DNA from 3 places in the Thermostichus sp. MS-CIW-40 genome. Region 2 is predicted to be linked to each of the others. Evidence: riboswitches for the same ligand, from Rfam matches in the RefSeq annotation. Region 2 holds a riboswitch; each other region holds the start of a gene.
What was found. A riboswitch is a leader RNA that binds a small molecule or an ion and turns the genes downstream of it on or off. The one in region 2 is predicted to bind cobalamin.
Positions count from the first base shown of each region.

Region 1 (5,761 bases), on a different contig from region 2:
CGTCTGCACATCCAAGCCCTGATGCAACAACTGAAGGACTGGCCCGAATCTCAGGGATCCCTGCCCGCGTCGGTGCCACCGACCCCCCGCCCTCTTGTGGAAAACCCCCTGGGGGGTAGCTGCTCCCAGTCTTGACCTCTTCCCATCTGCCCGATGGCCGAGTACTTTAAGCTGCATCCGCAACAGCCCCAGGCCCGTTCCATCCGGCGGATTGCGGCGGCTTTGCGGGAGGGGGCGGTGATGCTTTACCCCACCGATACAGTCTATGCCATTGGCTGCGATGTGACCCACAAACAAGCAGTGGAGCGGGTACGCCGTATCAAGCAGCTCTCCAACGACAAGCCTCTTACCTTTTTGTGCCCTTCTCTCTCACGCATTGCCCACTATGCCCAGGTAACCGATTCGGCCTATCGGCTGATGCGGCGGCTGATCCCGGGCCCGTTTACGTTTCTGTTGCCGGCCACCAAGCTGGTGCCCAAGTTGGTGATGGAGCCCAAACGGAAAACCACCGGCATCCGCGTGCCCGACTCGGCCATTTGTCAGGCTTTGCTGGAAGAGTTGGGCAATCCAATTGTCTCCACCTCTGCCAAGCTGGGGGGGGATCCCGTCGGATCCCTGGGCTTAAGTTTTGGGCAAGCCTGGGAGTGGGAGAGCGACCCCTGGGATGAGGGTGGGATCTTTGCGGCTGAGGAAATGCGGCAGTTGGAAAAACAGGTGGATCTGGTGCTGGATGACGATGCCCCCCGCCGGGCCAAGGTCTCTACGGTAATCGATTTGACCGGATCCGAGCCGCTGGTGGTGCGGGCCGGGCTAGGGTATGAGCAGGTGGCAGATCTGAACCTGAAACTGGTGGGAGAAGACGGTTAAGGGCAGAGGGATCCCGCGTTCTCTAAAATAGGGTCAGTGCCTTCGGAGTGTGCCCATGTCTGAGGCCCTGGCTCAGCAAAAATCGGCTCTGCTGCACCTACTGGAGGCGACCGACCGGGGCCGGAAAGTTTCCCCTGACCAAAAAGCCCAGATTTTGTCTCAAATTGCCGTCCTAGAAGCGCTCAACCCCACCCCCAAGCCAACATCGGCTCCTGAAGGGTTGGAGGGGAACTGGCTCACCCTATTTACCACGAGCACAGCTCTGCTGCGGCTGGCACAGTTGCCTTTTTTGACCACCGGCGAGATCTACCAGTGTATTCGGGCCAAAGCTGGACGGGTCTTCAACGTGGCGGAGATCCAGGGATCCGGCTGGCTGGGGGCTTGGGTGCCACGGGGAATCTTGGCGGTATCGGCACGCTTTTACCCCGAATCGGAGCGCCGGGTGAGGGTGATTTTCGAGCGATTGGTGTTCGGATCCCAAGCTTTGATGAGCTACGAGATCGAGAGTTTTCTCGATTTGCTCGAGCAGGCTCCAGAGCGAATCCCGGCTATTCAAATCGATATCCGCCGCCGCGAGCCAACGGGTTGGCTGGATATCACCTATTTGGATGAAGATTTGCGGATGGGTCGGGGCAGCGAGGGGAGTGTATTTGTTCTAAAGCGGGTCGGCTAGTCGGAGGATCCAGAGGACTCCGTTTCCGCCCTTTCGTGAGATGGGTTTCGGGTTAGGGTGGAGCTTATTTCCTGTAGAACTTGCAAGGCGCGGTAGGACTCCCGCAAAGCTTGCAGCTCTTGCTGAGTTTGCTCCAGTTGCCGGGCTTTTTGCTCCTGTAAGAAGCGCAGCCTTTGATTTTCGGACGCCGTGCGACGCAGAACGTGCTTGAGTTTCTGCTTCTGCTGCTGAAGCCGAGTCCGCCTCACCTCCAACTGCTGCAGTTGGATTTCTTGGAGTTCCAGTTCTATTTTCAGAGTGGCGACCTGCATCTGGAGTTGGCGAAGTTTTTGGTTGAGCTCTGGCTCTGGTGTGGGTTTTGCCGACTCAGGGCTTGGGGAAGAAGGTGATGACAATTCTTGTAGGGGCTGCAACTGTTGGGCCTTGGCCTGCGAGGCTTGATCCTGGTGCTGCTCGCCCTGCAGTCTTACTTGAGTGTGTTCGCTTACTTCGGTTTCAGTTTCCGTCTGCTGCTCAGCTTGATCAAGAATTTGTCGATCGCGGATCTGGGTTTGAGGATCCTCGTCAACCGACTGCAAAGGGAGAGAATCCTCCTCGGGTTGCCGAGGGTTGCCGCCATGATCGGCGGGATCAAAGGGAGACAGAGCCGCTACCAGCGAGGCCCGAAAATCAGTCCAGGAAGCCGATTGCAGACCCATCTGAACCACCCGCCAGGCCCCATAGGAGGCCCCAGCGGCAGCCAGGATCCCAGGGATCCCGGCCAGGGAGAGGGAAACCTTGGGCAGGGTGGGCAGGATCTGATCCAGCAGCCCCACCACCAGGGCGAAAACAAAGATCCCGCTCCCCGCGGCAGCGGCACCTGAAACCCAAGAGGAGCGGGAGAGCATCATCGTTTTTTCGTCATCACAACCGCTGGAGCGGGAAAACCAGGTTCAAAAATTGCCTGTCTGCACTCAGTTTATCCCGCCAGCAGCCTCTGTTTCCCTCTCAGGGCACCTGCCAAGCCCGTTGGTGGTAGCCCTCTAATTGGGCCCAGGGATCCCCAGCCGCTGCGTGGGTGTGGCCGTGCTGAGGGTGATGGTGAGAATGAGGATGGTGATGGGATCCGTGCCCGTGATGGTGGTGATGATGCTCGTGAGGATGGTGATGGGTATGCCCAGCTCTGACCTCTGCGCTCACGGCCAGGCGAAACTTGCACAGGTGGCAGTTCATTTGGGTTTGGCCCTGTAGGGCTTCCTGCTCCAGTTGCTGCAGGCTGTGCAGCACCGTGTCCACAAGGCCCAATTCCGGCAGCATGAGCCAGTCGATTTCCGACTGTCGTTGTCGTTGTTGTTCCACTGCCGCCTCGATTTTTTTCACCAACACCCCCGTAAACAGAAAGTAGGGCAGCACGATCACCCGGCGCGGCTGCCAGGACGAGGCCCGCTCCAACCCCACAGGCAGGCGGGGATGGGTAATGCCGATAAAGCAGGTCTCCACAGCGGCAAACCCGGATCCTTCCCAAAGCAGCCGAGCCAGTTTACAGGCTTCGGCATTGGCCTCAGGATCGCTGGAGCCGCGACCCACAAATAGGAGCACGGTTTCTGCCTCTGGGATCCGCCGCGGTTGGGCGGCCATCAAAGCGGCCAATCGGTCTCGCAGCAGTTGCAGGATCTCGATGCGGATCCCCAGCGGCCCACCGTAACGAATGCGCAACTGGGGATAGAGGGCCTGCAGGCGATCCAATTCCATCGTCACATCGAACTTGTTGTGGCGGGCCCCAAACAACAGCAGCGGCAGGACCACAATCTCTTGCCACCCTTGGGCCAAGCACTGCTCTACCCCCTGGGCAATGGTTGGCTGGGTCAGCTCCAGAAAACAAGGGATCACCGGTCGATGGGGAGTGAGGGATTGGTAGACTTGGGCCAACTCCAGAAAGGCTTGCCGCCCTTCAGGGTCGCGGGATCCGTGGCCGATAAGCAATAGGGGCAATGAAGGAGAAGCAAGCTGCCCAACCGAAAGGGGAGGGGAAACACTGAGGGTATTCAACACAAAAAACTCCGTTCCTTGTGAATCGCAAGGGGTACAGGACAACGGCAGGTGGGTGTTCTGGCTGAGGGAGGGATCCCATCACAGTTGCGTCACAGTGGCGGACTTGCACCGCGCTTTCCCCAGTCTGCCTGAGCCTTTTAGGTTAGCTTGCCTCTTGCCATTCACCAAGCTCCCGGGGGGGATGTTCTTGTCTGCCAGAAGATAGCCCTGAGGCATGAGCGGTACGGCAGACTCATGCTCAAAGGGCAGCAAAACTGTTGCCGCGCTAATCCCCCTTGCCCCTGGGAGAGGGCCTAACGCCGGCCCGCTGGTCTGGGGGGCTGAAAGTGTCGCAGGCGCAGGGCATTGGCGACCACCGAAATGGAACTCAGGGCCATGGCTGCCCCCGCCAGCATAGGGTTGAGCAACCAGCCTGTAAAGGGATAGAGCGCCCCAGCGGCAATCGGGATCCCCAGCGTATTGTAGATAAAGGCGAAGAAGAGGTTCTGGCGGATGTTGTTGAGGGTGGCCCGGCTGAGTTGAATGGCAGTGGCGACTCCCCGCAGATCCCCCGACATGAGGGTAATATCGCTGGCGGCCATCGCCACATCCGTACCTGTACCAATGGCGATCCCCACATCGGCTTCTGCCAGAGCCGGAGCATCGTTAATGCCATCTCCCACCATCGCCACCCGCCGTCGCGGTTGTCTTAGGCTGCGTATGTAAGCTGCCTTCTGATCCGGACGGACTTGGGCAATTACCCGCTGAATGCCTGCTTGCCGAGCAACCGCTTGGGCCGTGGTGGGGTTATCCCCGGTCAGCAGGATCACCTCTAGGCCCATCTGTTGCAGGTGTTGCACTGCCTCAGGAGAGGTGGGTTTGAGCGGATCGGCAATGGCCAACAGCCCCACCAGACTCTGGGATTGCGCTACGCCAATCACCGTTTTGCCCTGGCTTTCCCAATTCTGAACCCGCTCTGACCAAGAGGGATCCCAAGGGATCCCCATCTCCTGTAGCCAGCTCAGCCGACCGATGCGGATCCACTGGTCTTCCACCCAGGCTTCTGCCCCACTGCCTATCCTTGCCTGAAAATGCTGGGCAGGAGGGATGGCAATTTTTTCCGCTTCGGCTTTCTGCACCACCGCCTGGGCCAAAGGATGTTCCGAGTGCCGCTCCACCGCCGCTGCCAGGCGCAACACCGCCAGGGGAGAGGAGCCGTGGGCCCAAATATCGGTGACAGTGGGACGACCTTCAGTCAGGGTGCCGGTTTTGTCCAAGACCACCGTGCGCAAGTGGTGGGCCAATTCCAGGCTGTCGGCACTTTTCACCAGGATCCCCAATTCTGCCCCTCGTCCCGTGGCCACCAGGATCGAGGTGGGGGTTGCCAACCCCAGCGCACAAGGGCAGGCGATGATCAGCACCCCAATCGTGTTCACCAAGGCCAGCGTCAGGTTGTCCGCCAACACCCACCAGAGCACGAAAGTTAGAACTGCCACCCCGATCACTGCCGGCACAAACCAGGCAGTCACCCGATCCGCCACCTGTTGAATTGGGGCTTTGGATCCCTGGGCTTCCTGCACCAGGCGCACGATCTGGGCCAGAACCGTGTCTTTGCCCACCCGCCGCGCCTCCATCACAAAGCTGCCCGTCTGATTCAGCGTTGCCCCAATCACCTCATCCCCCGCCGACTTGAGTACAGGCAGGCTCTCGCCGGTCACCATGGACTCGTCGAGGCTGGAGGATCCCTCTAGAATGACCCCATCCACCGGCACCTTCTCTCCGGGGCGCACCCGGATCCAATCCCCCACCTGCACCTCCCGAATGGGGACATCCTGCTCCACCCCATGGCGAATTACCCTTGCCGTTTTCGGTTGCAGCCCGATCAGCTTGCGAATGGCTTCGGAGGTTTGCCCCTTAGCCCGTTGCTCCATCCACTTACCCACCAGGATCAAGGTGGTGACCACCGCCGACACTTCGTAATACACATCGGGATGCAGTCCCTGCCGATGGAAAGAGTCGGGGAAAACCGTTGGGAAAATGGAATAGAAGAAAGCCGCGCTCGTCCCTAAGGCCACCAGCGTGTTCATATCCGCCGAGCGCCGTTGCCAAGCGGCCCAAGCGCCTCGATAAAAATGCTTGCCCACCCAAAACTGCACCGGAGCCGTCAGCAGCAACTGCAACCCAGGATTGTGCAGCCACATGGGAAAGCCC
Region 1 is NZ_JBSSAC010000005.1:27,368-33,128, forward strand. Features, by position in the region: gene ACVWXF_RS02880 (hypothetical protein) at 1-135, shown strand, start outside; gene ACVWXF_RS02885 (L-threonylcarbamoyladenylate synthase) at 154-867, shown strand; gene ACVWXF_RS02890 (PAP/fibrillin family protein) at 923-1,540, shown strand; gene ACVWXF_RS02895 (hypothetical protein) at 1,537-2,430, opposite strand; gene ACVWXF_RS02900 (sirohydrochlorin chelatase) at 2,528-3,571, opposite strand; cobalamin riboswitch at 3,602-3,737, opposite strand; gene ACVWXF_RS02905 (heavy metal translocating P-type ATPase) at 3,865-5,761, opposite strand, start outside.
Region 1: linked by a shared signal. The riboswitch ahead of ACVWXF_RS02900 (sirohydrochlorin chelatase) and the one ahead of ACVWXF_RS05460 (TonB-dependent receptor plug domain-containing protein) in region 2 are both predicted to bind cobalamin.

Region 2 (5,761 bases):
CACGAAGGCTAGCTGTTTGCCAACCGCTTTGGGATCCAGCGCCGAGCGGATGATGGGATCGTTCAGGGTGTAGTTGGCAAAAAGAGTCCAGTTTTCCCCCAATCGCAAATCCAGGGCTGCTTCCAAGCCCGTGTATTCCACGAGCTCAATGTTTTCGTAGGTTCCCCTGCGCGGGCCAGTGCTGACAAAGGTAATGCCATCGCGGATGCGGTTATGGGCAAAGGTCAAGCGCAGTAGGCCAAAATCTCCCAAAGCCTGATCCAGGCCAATGTCAAAACTCTCTCCCCGCTCCGGGCGCAAATTGGGGTTGCCGTCGACTTCAAAAAAGCCCCGCAAACGAAAGAATAAGTTTGAGATCAAGGGGGTGCGAAAGCTGCCGGCATAATTGGCCCTCAGGGTGGTGCCTTCTGCCAAAACCCAGCGGATCCCTGCGGCAGGAGAGGTGGCCGAACCGTTGACCAGATTGCTCGAATCTTGGCGAACGCCTAAGTTGAGATAAAAGTTGGGCTGTGGCCTGTAATCCAGGCGGGCGAAGAATGCCCCCTGATTCACAGTATTGTCATAGTTGACGTTGGTGGATCCCCTGGCAAAGGAGAAGGTGGTGTTGCGAGCTGAAATGGATCGGTAGTCTGCTCCTAGAGTAAGCTCCAGGTTTTCAGCAGCCTTCCAGGTGTATTGCAGTTGGGATCCCCACCCCGTTCGCAGGATCTCATCCCGGGATCCCTGGCTTTGTGGGGCGCTGAAGCGATAGTTGAGGTCGTCAAAAAATACCCTGGCTTGCAGGGATCCCCTCTCTTGATCCCACAGCCAACTGAGATCTAACAGCAGGTCGTTGGTGTTTTGCACTGCATCGGGGGAGGGAAACTCGGTGCTGCCAGGCACCTGAAACGCTTTGTTGAGATAAAGGGCATTTCCGGTTAGGACTTGGCCTTCTGCCAATTGCCAGGTGAGCTTGGCTTGTAGGTTGTGGTACTCCACCGCCGAGTTTTCCCGCCTGCCGGCTTTGCCCAAACGCCCAATTTCAAAAGGAAAGTCGTTGTTGCTCTGCAGACGGCGATAGCTGACCACCCAGCCCAGATCCTGCACCTGGCCGCGGTTCTGGATCCCTTGCTCGTTGAGGCCGTAGCTGCCGATAGCCGCTTCCAGCACGGTCTCGGATCCCGGCTTTGGATCCAGCGTCACGATGTTGATGACCCCGCCAACGGCATCGGAGCCGTATAAGGTGGAGCCCCCACCTGGAGAGATCTCAATACGCTCGACCACATCTGTAGTGATCTGAGACAGATCGAACCCGCCAAAAAAGCCCAGGTCGTTAATGGGGCGGCCATCCAAGAGCACCAACACCTGGGCCGTTCGTCCTCCCCGCATAAACTGGGAGCTAAGGGCTCCCAACTGGGTTCCTGCCGTGCCGTCGCTGAGGATCCCGGGCAGGTAGCGCAGGGCCTCCTGAACCGTTCTTGCCCCTTGCTCTCGAATTTGCTGGCGGGTAATGACGTAAACCGGGCGGGAAGAATCCCGCAGCAAACCAGGACGGCGAAAAGGTGTGGTGACGGGTTGATTTAAAATCTCGGCGCTAACGCCGGTTTCCAACACCTCTTGAGCTGAGGGCGGGGAAGCTGCCGGCTGCGCCCACGCTGGGATCCCCAAAACAAGACCCCCCAGCGCCAGGCTGAGACCTAGAATGGGATTCATTTTCTTTCTTGAAGCTCCTGATTCCGTGCGACGCGGAAGAAATGCGAGCCAAAACCGCAGGCGGGCATCCTGACTGAGGGCATAGGTCTAGCCCAAGCCCATCACAGTTGCGGCACAGCGCCGGATTTGCACCGGACTTTCCCCTTTACATGCCCTGGCTGATCCCCAGGACAACCTGTCGGTACAGCTTTCTCTGCGATTGCTCCGAAAAAGCCGTGCTAGGCATCATACATCCCCTGCTCTGGAGTTCCTATCCTGCCAGGGGGGATGTCATCCCCAGGGGTGAACGGGATCCCAACGGCAATCCCAGGGCTTCGGATGGGCCACATCCCATTTAGGCCAGATTTCTTCACTGCTTTGTAAGCAGTTGAAGGATAGCCCGCTGCTACTCCAGATCGCGAGGCCCAAGGATCCCTTAGCCTTTTAGAGAACAGAGCATGACTCTAGTCAATAATAAGCTCAACTATACTGAAAATAATGTATAATATGTTCAGTACGGATTACTACCAGTTGATCTTTCTGTTTACTTTCGAGTCTGCCAACATGGTAGCCAAAGCAAAGCAGAAAATTGGTAGTAAGACGACACGGAAACTGCGCTTTGGGTATTCTACTCAAAGCTTTGCGGGATACCGCCATTCTGTTTGGAAACAAACAGAATGCTATCGCTGCATAGTTGAACAGTGATGTTCAGCAGTGTTCAGCGTAAATGTATCAGATACGCTGAGACTTCACAAGACCCACAGCTTTTGGGAAAGCAAGATGGGGACGCTGGCCTAGCCGTCATGGGCGGGATCCGTATGAATTAGTACCCAACCGGATAGAAAAGAGGGGCTTTTTCGGTCGCGTGAGCGGCGCGGAGCGCTCTTTCTGGCAAAGCCGTTGCCTGGTGGGCTGGATCCGGTTTAACTTGGCTGGGAGAGGCAATTGGCACCTCGATCATCCGATCCGGTACCAGCGGCACCATTTCGGAGCGGTCGGCGATTTCCCGGAGAGAATTGGCGATGGATTCCTGAGTCAGCAGAAACTGTCGTTCGTTGCGCTGCATCTGCTGCCACACCTGGTAACGCTGGCTCCACCGGCTTTGGGTATGCACAGTCCAACTGTAAAGGCTCAACACTGAAACGCCGGAGAGGATAGCCATCCCTGTGGAGATTTGCTTCCACCAGGCTAGGTGTTCTGCCCAAGCAAGATGCTGGCTGCGAGGATGGGCTGATTTCAACTTCAAATTCAAAGGTTGGGTGCGGCTGGCCTGAACTGTACCGGAGAGGGGTCGGCTCAGAGCAGAAGACCGTCTGTGGCGACGAGGGCTTTTGGGACGATCAAGACCTGCGTTCAAAGGCTGGCTAACCATAGGGCTTAACCTCACACACACCAAGGAATCCGACGGTGTGGGACCGCCGGTTCCGCTTCACCCTAGTTCCCCGCGCCCCCCAACAGCAACCCCCTTCTCCCGATTCCTGGTCTCGGCGGGCTAGCCGTCCGCTTCACGGTAGCCGATCTCTTGAGAGCGGGAGAACCAACCTAAACCTACATCTGACTGCTGCGGGCAGCCACTCGCAGTTTGGCAGAGCGGGCCCGTGGATTACGTTGCCGTTCCAGTTCGGAAGGGGACAAGGGCTTGGGGGTGAGCACCTGCCAACGGGGATCCCTGCGAAAGGCCCATTTCACCAGGCGATCTTCAAGGCTATGGAAGCTGATCACGGCCAACCTGCCGCCGGGTTTCAACCAAGTGGGGGCTTGGGCCAGCAAGGTTTCTAAAGCCTCCAGTTCTCGGTTCACGGCAATGCGCAACGCCTGAAAGACCCGAGTGGCCGGGTGAATGCGGCCTCGCCGAGCTGCCGGAGGTACCGCCTGCCAAACCACCTGGGCCAACTGAGTGGTTGTGGCGAGGGGACGAGCCTGCTCGATGTGATGGGCAATGCGGCGGGCAAATCGCTCTTCGCCGTAACGGGTGAAAATCTCGATCAACTCTTCGACCGGGCGATGATTAACCCAATCGGCAGCGGTTTCCTGAGCGGCACTGGGATCCATGCGCATGTCCAGCGGCCCCTCCCCGCGAAAGCTAAATCCCCGCTCAGGACAGTCCAGTTGCGGAGAACTCACCCCCAAGTCGGCCACGATGCCATCGAAGGGGATCCCCTGCCCCTGCTCATCCCGAAAGCCGTGCTGCTGCAGATCGAAATCGGCAAAATTGAGGTGCCACAGTTGGATGCGGCTGCCGGGGATCCCTTCTGCTGCAAAACGCGCTTGCGCCGCCTGTAGAGCCGCCGGATCCCGATCCAACCCCACCACTCGGGCAGCTCCCCCCCGCAGCAGCGCCAAGCTGTGCCCACCCCCTCCCAACGTCACATCCAGAAAAGTGCCGCCCCCCTGGGGTTGCAGGTAGGCCATCACCTCCTCGGTCAAAACGGAATCGTGTTGATACACCTCGCCAAGCACGGTCTGCGGGGGTTCTATTTCTGCTGCTACAAAGTTCAGTATCTGCAAAAAAAAGGCCGAGGCCAGGCCCCGACCGAGGAATCCATGTTGTTAAGGTGATCCTCTGGGAAAAGAGGGGTGGCCGTCAAAAGACAGGCTGTCTTGGGATCCCCGGCAAAATCTCTGGGGCGTGAGTCCCGCTCTGAGTATGATGAGACTGCTCCCGCTTTTGCCCAGTCTGCCGTCAGGGTTGCTGTGTTGACTCACTCTTCTGCTACTGATATCTTGACCCTCTCGCCGGCCAAGGGCCTGCGCGGCCAAGTGAGCATCCCCGGCGACAAATCCATTTCCCACCGCGCCCTGATGCTGGGATCCCTGGCCGAAGGAGAAACCACCATCCAAGGGCTGTTGCTGGGAGAGGATCCCCGCAGTACGGCAGCCTGTTTTCGGGCGCTGGGGGCAGATATTTCGGAGCTCAACAGCGAGTGTGTTCGCATTCGGGGAGTTGGCCTGGGCCGGCTGCAAGAACCGGCAGACGTGTTGGATGCAGGTAACTCCGGCACCACCTTGCGCCTGATGCTGGGGATCCTGGCGGGCCAGGCCGGGCGCTTTTTTGCCGTCACCGGGGATCGATCCCTGCGCTCGCGGCCCATGGGGCGGGTGGTAGAACCGCTGCGGCAGATGGGGGCCAGCATTTGGGGACGGGCCGGTGGGACGTTGGCACCCTTGGCCGTACAAGGGGGATCCCTCAAGGGCATTCACTACCGCTCCCCGGTGGCTTCAGCGCAGGTGAAATCCTGCCTCTTGCTGGCGGGTCTGCTGGCGGAAGGCACCACCCAAGTCACCGAGCCGGCTCTCTCTCGGGACCACTCGGAACGGATGTTGCGGGCCTTCGGGGCCAACATTCAGGTGGATCCGGAAACAAAAACCGTGGCCGTGGTGGGCGGATCCCGCCTGGTGGGCCAGAGAGTTCAGGTGCCGGGGGATATCAGCTCGGCAGCCTTTTGGCTGGTGGCCGCCTCCATTGTGCCCGAGAGCGAATTGCTGCTCCGGGATGTGGGCCTCAACCCCACCCGTACCGGTGCACTACGGGTGTTGCAGGAGATGGGGGCCGATATTCAAATTGAAAACTGCCGGGAAATGGCCGGTGAGCCCCTGGGAGATCTGCGGGTGCGTTCGGCCCGCTTGCGCGGCTGCACCATCGCCGGCGATCTCATCCCCACCCTGATCGACGAGATCCCGGTTTTGGCGGTGGCGGCGGCCTTTGCCGAGGGGATCACCGTGATTCGCGATGCCGCAGAGCTGCGGGTCAAAGAAAGCGACCGTCTGGCTGCCATAGCCCAAGAGCTGAGCCGCATGGGAGCCCAGGTCACTGAATATCCTGATGGCCTGGAAATCAAGGGAGGGATCCCTCTTCACGGGGCCGAGGTCGACAGCCACGAGGATCACCGCATCGCCATGAGCCTGATGGTGGCAGCTCTAGGAGCGCAGGGATCCACCCTCCTCAGGGGAGCCGACTGTGCCCGCATCTCCTACCCCGACTTCATTCCCACCCTGCAACGATTGACTGCTTCCCCCCTGGAGTCTTGAGAGGGCCCATCTTTAACTTCGCCGCCTCTGCTCCTATGTCGACCTGCCCCAGCCCGCCCGG
Region 2 is NZ_JBSSAC010000011.1:45,697-51,457, reverse strand. Features, by position in the region: gene ACVWXF_RS05460 (TonB-dependent receptor plug domain-containing protein) at 1-1,692, opposite strand, end outside; cobalamin riboswitch at 1,735-1,886, opposite strand; gene ACVWXF_RS05455 (hypothetical protein) at 2,495-3,043, opposite strand; gene rsmH (16S rRNA (cytosine(1402)-N(4))-methyltransferase RsmH) at 3,220-4,179, opposite strand; gene aroA (3-phosphoshikimate 1-carboxyvinyltransferase) at 4,366-5,700, shown strand; gene ACVWXF_RS05440 (TIGR03792 family protein) at 5,736-5,761, shown strand, end outside.

Region 3 (5,761 bases), on a different contig from region 2:
CGGCATAGACAAACAAGGCGCTGAAAAACACAATGCCCACCAACAGAGGCACATCACTGCGCAAAGCTGCCTGTACCGTTGCTTGTCCCAGTCCTGGATAAGCAAACACCTGTTCCACTAACACTGAGCCACCAAACAGTTCCCCAAAGGAGGCAAATTGCAGCGTCAGCGCAGGCAGCAAGATATTCCGCAAGCCGTGGTACCACAGGATCCCAGCCAGGCTTTCCCCCTGGGCACGAGCAAACAGCACATAGTTGCTGTGCAACACGTCAATGAGCTTCTGACGAGTGTGCAAGGTGATGTTGGCAACGCCGATGAAAGTTAGGGTGAAAGCAGGCAAGAGCAAGTGGTGTAAGCGCTGCCAAAAAGTCACCTCCTCCGCCAACGCGCCAGGTGGCGCGGCGCAACAGATAGGTGTTAGACCCAGCTCTACCGAAAACGCGATCAAGAGTAGCAGCGCCACCCAGAAAGGGGGAGAAGAGGCGAGGGTGTAGGCGTAAAGACGAATACCGCGGTCAACCCAAGTGCCCTGAAACGCTGCGGCCAAAACCCCCAACCCCACTCCCAGGAAACCGGAAAGCAGCCAGGCAATTGCCAGTAAGGGCAGCGATAGCTCAAACCGCTGTTGAATGACCTGCACCACTGGCTGATTGAACACCATTGAGGTGCCCCAGTTGCCTTGAACCATCTGCCCAAGCCAGTTCCCAAAGCGAAGCAGCATGGGCTGATCCAGCCCCCAACGCTGGGCAATCAGGTCTCGTTGGGCTGGGCTGATCTGCAGCATGTCGGCCCCTACATAGGCTTGTACGGGATCAACAGGGGAGAAGCTGAGCAGGGCAAACGTCAGGACTGCCACAGCCGCCAGCAGCAACCCCAGCCGAGTCAGCTTATAAGCCAGAAACAGCAGAACTGACCTCAGTTGCACGTCCATTTCCAACGGGTGATGTTGGCTGTGATTGGCCAACCATGGCCATGAGGCTGTACCTGCGGCTGGCCTATATCCAAGCACTCGTGGACAAAGTAGGTATGATCCAGGTTTACCAACCAAGCCCAGGCTGCATCTCCTTTGGCAGTAAAGCCTTGCTTTCCATCCCACTGGGCTGCCCGCCAGAAGGGGATAGCTTCAGCTTCAGAGGGGGCCTCCATAGCCAGATCCAGCATTCGATCCACAAACGGGTTGGCATAGTAGCCGGCATTGAAAAATCCCCCCTGGGCCGCTTTGCTGTGGTAGAGGTTGTACACCTCAGTTGGGTCATGGCTGCCCCAGCCAAACAGCACCACGTTGCTGTGCATGAGCGGAGTGATGTCATCCCAACTTTTGCCCTCGACATTGACTCGGATGCCCACAGGCCGCAGCATTTCTGCAACAGCTAGGGCCAGGGCTTGGCGAATACTGTCGTTGGCCGGGTAGAGCACGGTGAACTCAGCCCGCAGCCCGTTTTTTTCCACTACCCCATCCCCATCTTTATCGCTCCAGCCTCCCTCAGCTAGAATCTGACGGGCCAGGTCTGGATTGTTGTCCTCAATCTTGGCGGTCGGCTCTTCCCAGGGCAAACCGCTGACTGGGCCATAGGCAGGGGATCCGTAGCCTTCTAGGACTCCATCCACCAGCGCCTGTCGGTCAATGGCGAAGTTGACCGCCTTGCGAATCGCCAAGTCAGAAGTCACATCGTTGCCGATGGGGTATCCCTTTGGGGTTGTCGCACCGGTTTTAGGGGGAAAGGGGAACATCAGCCCTCGGTTATCCACACTGGGAATGGCGTGAAGCTTCATGCCCTTAACAGTTTGCTTAGCCAAAGACTGAGGCACGCTAACCACGTGTACCTGTCCGGCTCGGGCTGCTGCAAAGGCTGCATCCTCCTCCAGGAAAAGGAAAACCAGCCGCCGAATGCCAGGAGTCTGGCCGTAATATAAGGGATTTGCCTCCACAATCAGTTGTTGCCCCTCATCCCACTGCACCAGTCGGTAGGGGCCAGAGCCAATGGGTTTGCGAGCATAATCAGGCCCGTGGGCATGTTGAGGCACGATACCCAAGGTGATGAGGCGGTTGACAAAAGTACTTTGGGGTTTTTGCAGCCGCAGCTCCACCGTATGAGTGTCGATAGCTACTGCTTCCTTTAGGGCGGTTAGGTCGACCAGACCACCACTCCGAGCTGCTTGGTTAAAGGTGTAAGCCACGTCCGCTGCTGTGACAGGTTTTCCATCGGAGAAGACTGCATCCTTTCGTAGGGTTACCGTCCAGGTTAGGCCATCTTGGCTGACAGTGTAGCCAGTCGCCAGGTCGTTTACAATCTCAAGGTTCTCGTCCCGCCGCAGCAGAGTGCTTTGGAACAAAGGCGAACCGTAACGTCCCCAGCCCAGGGTGGGATCAAATCCTTCTTCCCTTTCCCCTCCAATGGCCAGCACGATTTGATCGCTGGATCCTGCTAGCTTTGGATCGAAAGCTGTCCGCTCAGCAGCATTCTGAGCGCATCCAGCCCACATCTGGCTCAGCAAGAAGAGGCCCACAGACCACACAGTTACTTTTAAGCTTGATGCCATAGAAACCCCGATCTGTCGCTTTTTCAGCAAAGCAAAAAGGAGCAAACCCCCTTGCCTCCTGGACAAGACTTATGGCAGCTAAGCTACCACTGCCTTATCTTGAGAGCAATGCAGGGGGGGAGGATGCTTAGAGGATTCCGATGACTTCCTGCAAGACCGCTGGGTGAAAGGTGAGGTCTGGTAGCTCCAAAGGCTGCTGGCTTGGTGATGATTGAAGCACTCTACTCCCGTCTCTGAACTCCGTGATACGATGTAGCTCAGCTATCGGTTCTGACGGGGATCAGCCGCCAGAGGAAACGGGGAAAGAGCAGTGAGAATCTGCCGCTGTCCCGCAGCTGTGATCCGGTTTAGGAGAAGTCCTGCAGCAAATCTCTAGAGTCATTCGCTGCCGATCCAGGTCTTGTCCCCCAAAACCGTGTCAGTCAGAATGCCCGCCGATGGTTTTTCTAAACTTCACAACATCTGCGAGGTACAGATGGTAACTGTCTTGGCTTTAGCTCGTTTCTGCTTTCGTTATCCTGAGCATTTTCCCGGCGTTGCTCCCACAAGCTTTCGGTACTCCTCAGCAGTAGAAATAAGTCCAAGAACCCAAGCAAGACTCTGAGCCAGTTGGCCGGGAGAGAGTAAATTTTGGGTGCTGTTGCACCAAGATCTATCAAGATCTATCAAGATCTACAGCCCGCCTACGCGAAGGAAAGAGTGAGATGTCAGGCTTCCTGACTTCAATTGGTGGCTGGCAAGTAGCCACTGCGATCGCTGGCTGCGTTGAGTATCTTTTTTGCGCAAAAGGCAGTGTTTTGTTGGGGTTCCAGAGGCAAGAGAGGAACAGCCGGTTTCTTCCTTGGCGGGCGGGATCCCAGTTGAGGGCGAATTGAACGCAGGAAAATTAGAAAACTCAGTATTTGGGATGGCACACAACATGACTGCACAAACCATGACATTGGGGTATGCCCGCATGGGCAAGCGCCGCGAGCTCAAAAAAGCTTTGGAAGGCTTTTGGAGTGGTGCCCTAGGGTCAGAGGCTCTGCTGGCTACCTTTTGGGATTTGGAGACTCAAGCCTGGCAGACTCAGCTACAAGCTGGGATTGATCACATTGCGGTAGGGGATCAGACTCTCTACGACCATGTACTGGACTGGGCCACCTGGCTGGGGCTGATCCCCTCTCGGTTCCGAGATCTGTCGGGTTTAGACCGCTACTTTGCCATGGCGCGGGGGCGGGAGGGCCTGCCGGCTTTGGAAATGACCAAGTGGTTTGACACCAACTACCACTACTTGGTACCCGAAATTGAGCCGGAAGCCGATCCCAGTCCTAACTTTGGGGATTTTTTGGAAAGAGTTCGGCGGGCCCAAGGGATCCTAGGGGAGCGCACCAGCCCCGTTGTCCTCAGTCCAGTGACTTTGCTCTGCCTTAGCCAGCGATCTGGGGATCTGCGGGCGGACTTGGAAAAGCTCCTTCCTCTGTACCGGGATCTCCTCCAGGAGTTAAAACAGCTGGGGATCCCAGAAGTCCAGATTCACGATCCCATTTTGGTTACCAGCCAGGGAAGTGGCCTGCGGGAAGCTGTGGAAATGAGCTACCGCCAGTTGGCAACCGCCGGGATCCCTGTCCACTTGGTCACCTACTTCGATGACCTGGGGGAGACTTACCCCTGGGTGGTGCAACTGCCGGTGGCCGGCATTAGCCTTGACTTTACCCGTGGCCACACCCTGGATCTGGTAAGAACCTATGGCTTTCCGGCTGACCGGATCCTAGGTGCTGGCGTAGTGGACGCTCGGAATGTCTGGAAGGTTCAGCCTGAGACCGTCTTGGCCAGCCTGCGGGAGCTGCAGGGGGTAGCTCCCAACCTACGGGTGCAGCCTTCCGCTTCGTTGCAATTTGTGCCCCACGACGCTGCTCTGGAAGCCCAGTTGCCGGAACCCCTCAGAAATGTCCTCAGCTTTGCCGAACAGAAGCTGGCCGAAGTAGCTCTCCTGGCGCGAGCCCTCAACGGCGAAGACACTGCTGCCCAGCAGGCGGAAATCCAGCAGCAATGGCAGAGCTTTGCGCAGTTTAGCCCCCCCAACCCCCAAGTGCGCCAGGCTTTGGCCAACCTCAAGCCCCAGGACTTCGAGCGATTCCTGCCCTACGAGCAGCGCCTAAGTCGGCAGGTTCAGCTACCACCTTTGCCCACCACCACCATTGGCTCCTTCCCCCAAACTCCAGAGGTGCGGCAGTGGCGAGCTAAGTACAAAAGAGGGGAGGTTTCGCAGGCGGAGTACGAAGCAGCCATTGACGCTGAGATTGCCAAGTGCATCCGCATTCAAGAAGAGATTGGCCTGGATGTGTTGGTGCATGGGGAATTTGAGCGCACCGACATGGTGGAGTACTTTGCCCAGAAGCTGGAAGGCTTTGCCTTCACTGAACACGGCTGGGTGCAGAGTTACGGCAGCCGCTGCGTGCGCCCTCCCATTCTCTACGGCGACGTGGTTCGCCCCCAACCCATGACAGTGCGGGAATTCCAAGTAGCCCAGTCCCACACCCAAAAGCCGGTGAAAGGCATGCTCACGGGGCCAGTGACTATGCTCAACTGGTCCTTTCCCCGTGTTGATATTCCCCGGCGGGAGCAGGCTTTGCAGATTGCCCTGGCCTTGAGAGCCGAAGTGGCAGATCTGGAAGCGGCTGGAGCGGTGATGGTGCAAGTGGATGAGCCGGCACTGCGGGAGGGGCTACCTCTGAAAAAAGAACGCTGGCCAGAATACCTCAGCTGGGCAGTGGATGCCTTTCGCCTAGCTACCGGCGGGGCCAAGCCGGAAACCCAGATTCACACCCACATGTGCTACTCAGAGTTTGGGGACATCATCGAGCACATTGAGCGGCTGGATGCCGACGTGCTTTCCATTGAAAACAGCCGCAGCAACAACAAAACCCTGCTGCAAATTGCCCAGGCTGGGTATCGTCACCAGGTGGGCAACGGCGTTTACGATGTCCACAGCCCTGCGGTGCCGAGCGTTGAGCAAATCCTGCAGCAGCTGCGCACAGGACTGGCCCACTTGCCTGTGGAGCAAACTTGGGTTAATCCCGATTGTGGCCTCAAGACCCGCCGCTGGGAGGAGGTGATCCCCGCACTGAAAAATATGGTGGCTGCCGCTCATCAGCTAGGGGAGGAGCTTCTGGAAACCCAACCTGAGGGTCTGCGCGAGTAAGGCCCACGACCCGCTGATGTAACTGGTCGGGCTGGC
Region 3 is NZ_JBSSAC010000014.1:43,521-49,281, forward strand. Features, by position in the region: gene ACVWXF_RS06425 (ABC transporter permease) at 1-931, opposite strand, end outside; gene ACVWXF_RS06430 (ABC transporter substrate-binding protein) at 916-2,541, opposite strand; cobalamin riboswitch at 2,790-2,994, shown strand; gene metE (5-methyltetrahydropteroyltriglutamate--homocysteine S-methyltransferase) at 3,461-5,725, shown strand.
Region 3: linked by a shared signal. The riboswitch ahead of metE (5-methyltetrahydropteroyltriglutamate--homocysteine S-methyltransferase) and the one ahead of ACVWXF_RS05460 (TonB-dependent receptor plug domain-containing protein) in region 2 are both predicted to bind cobalamin.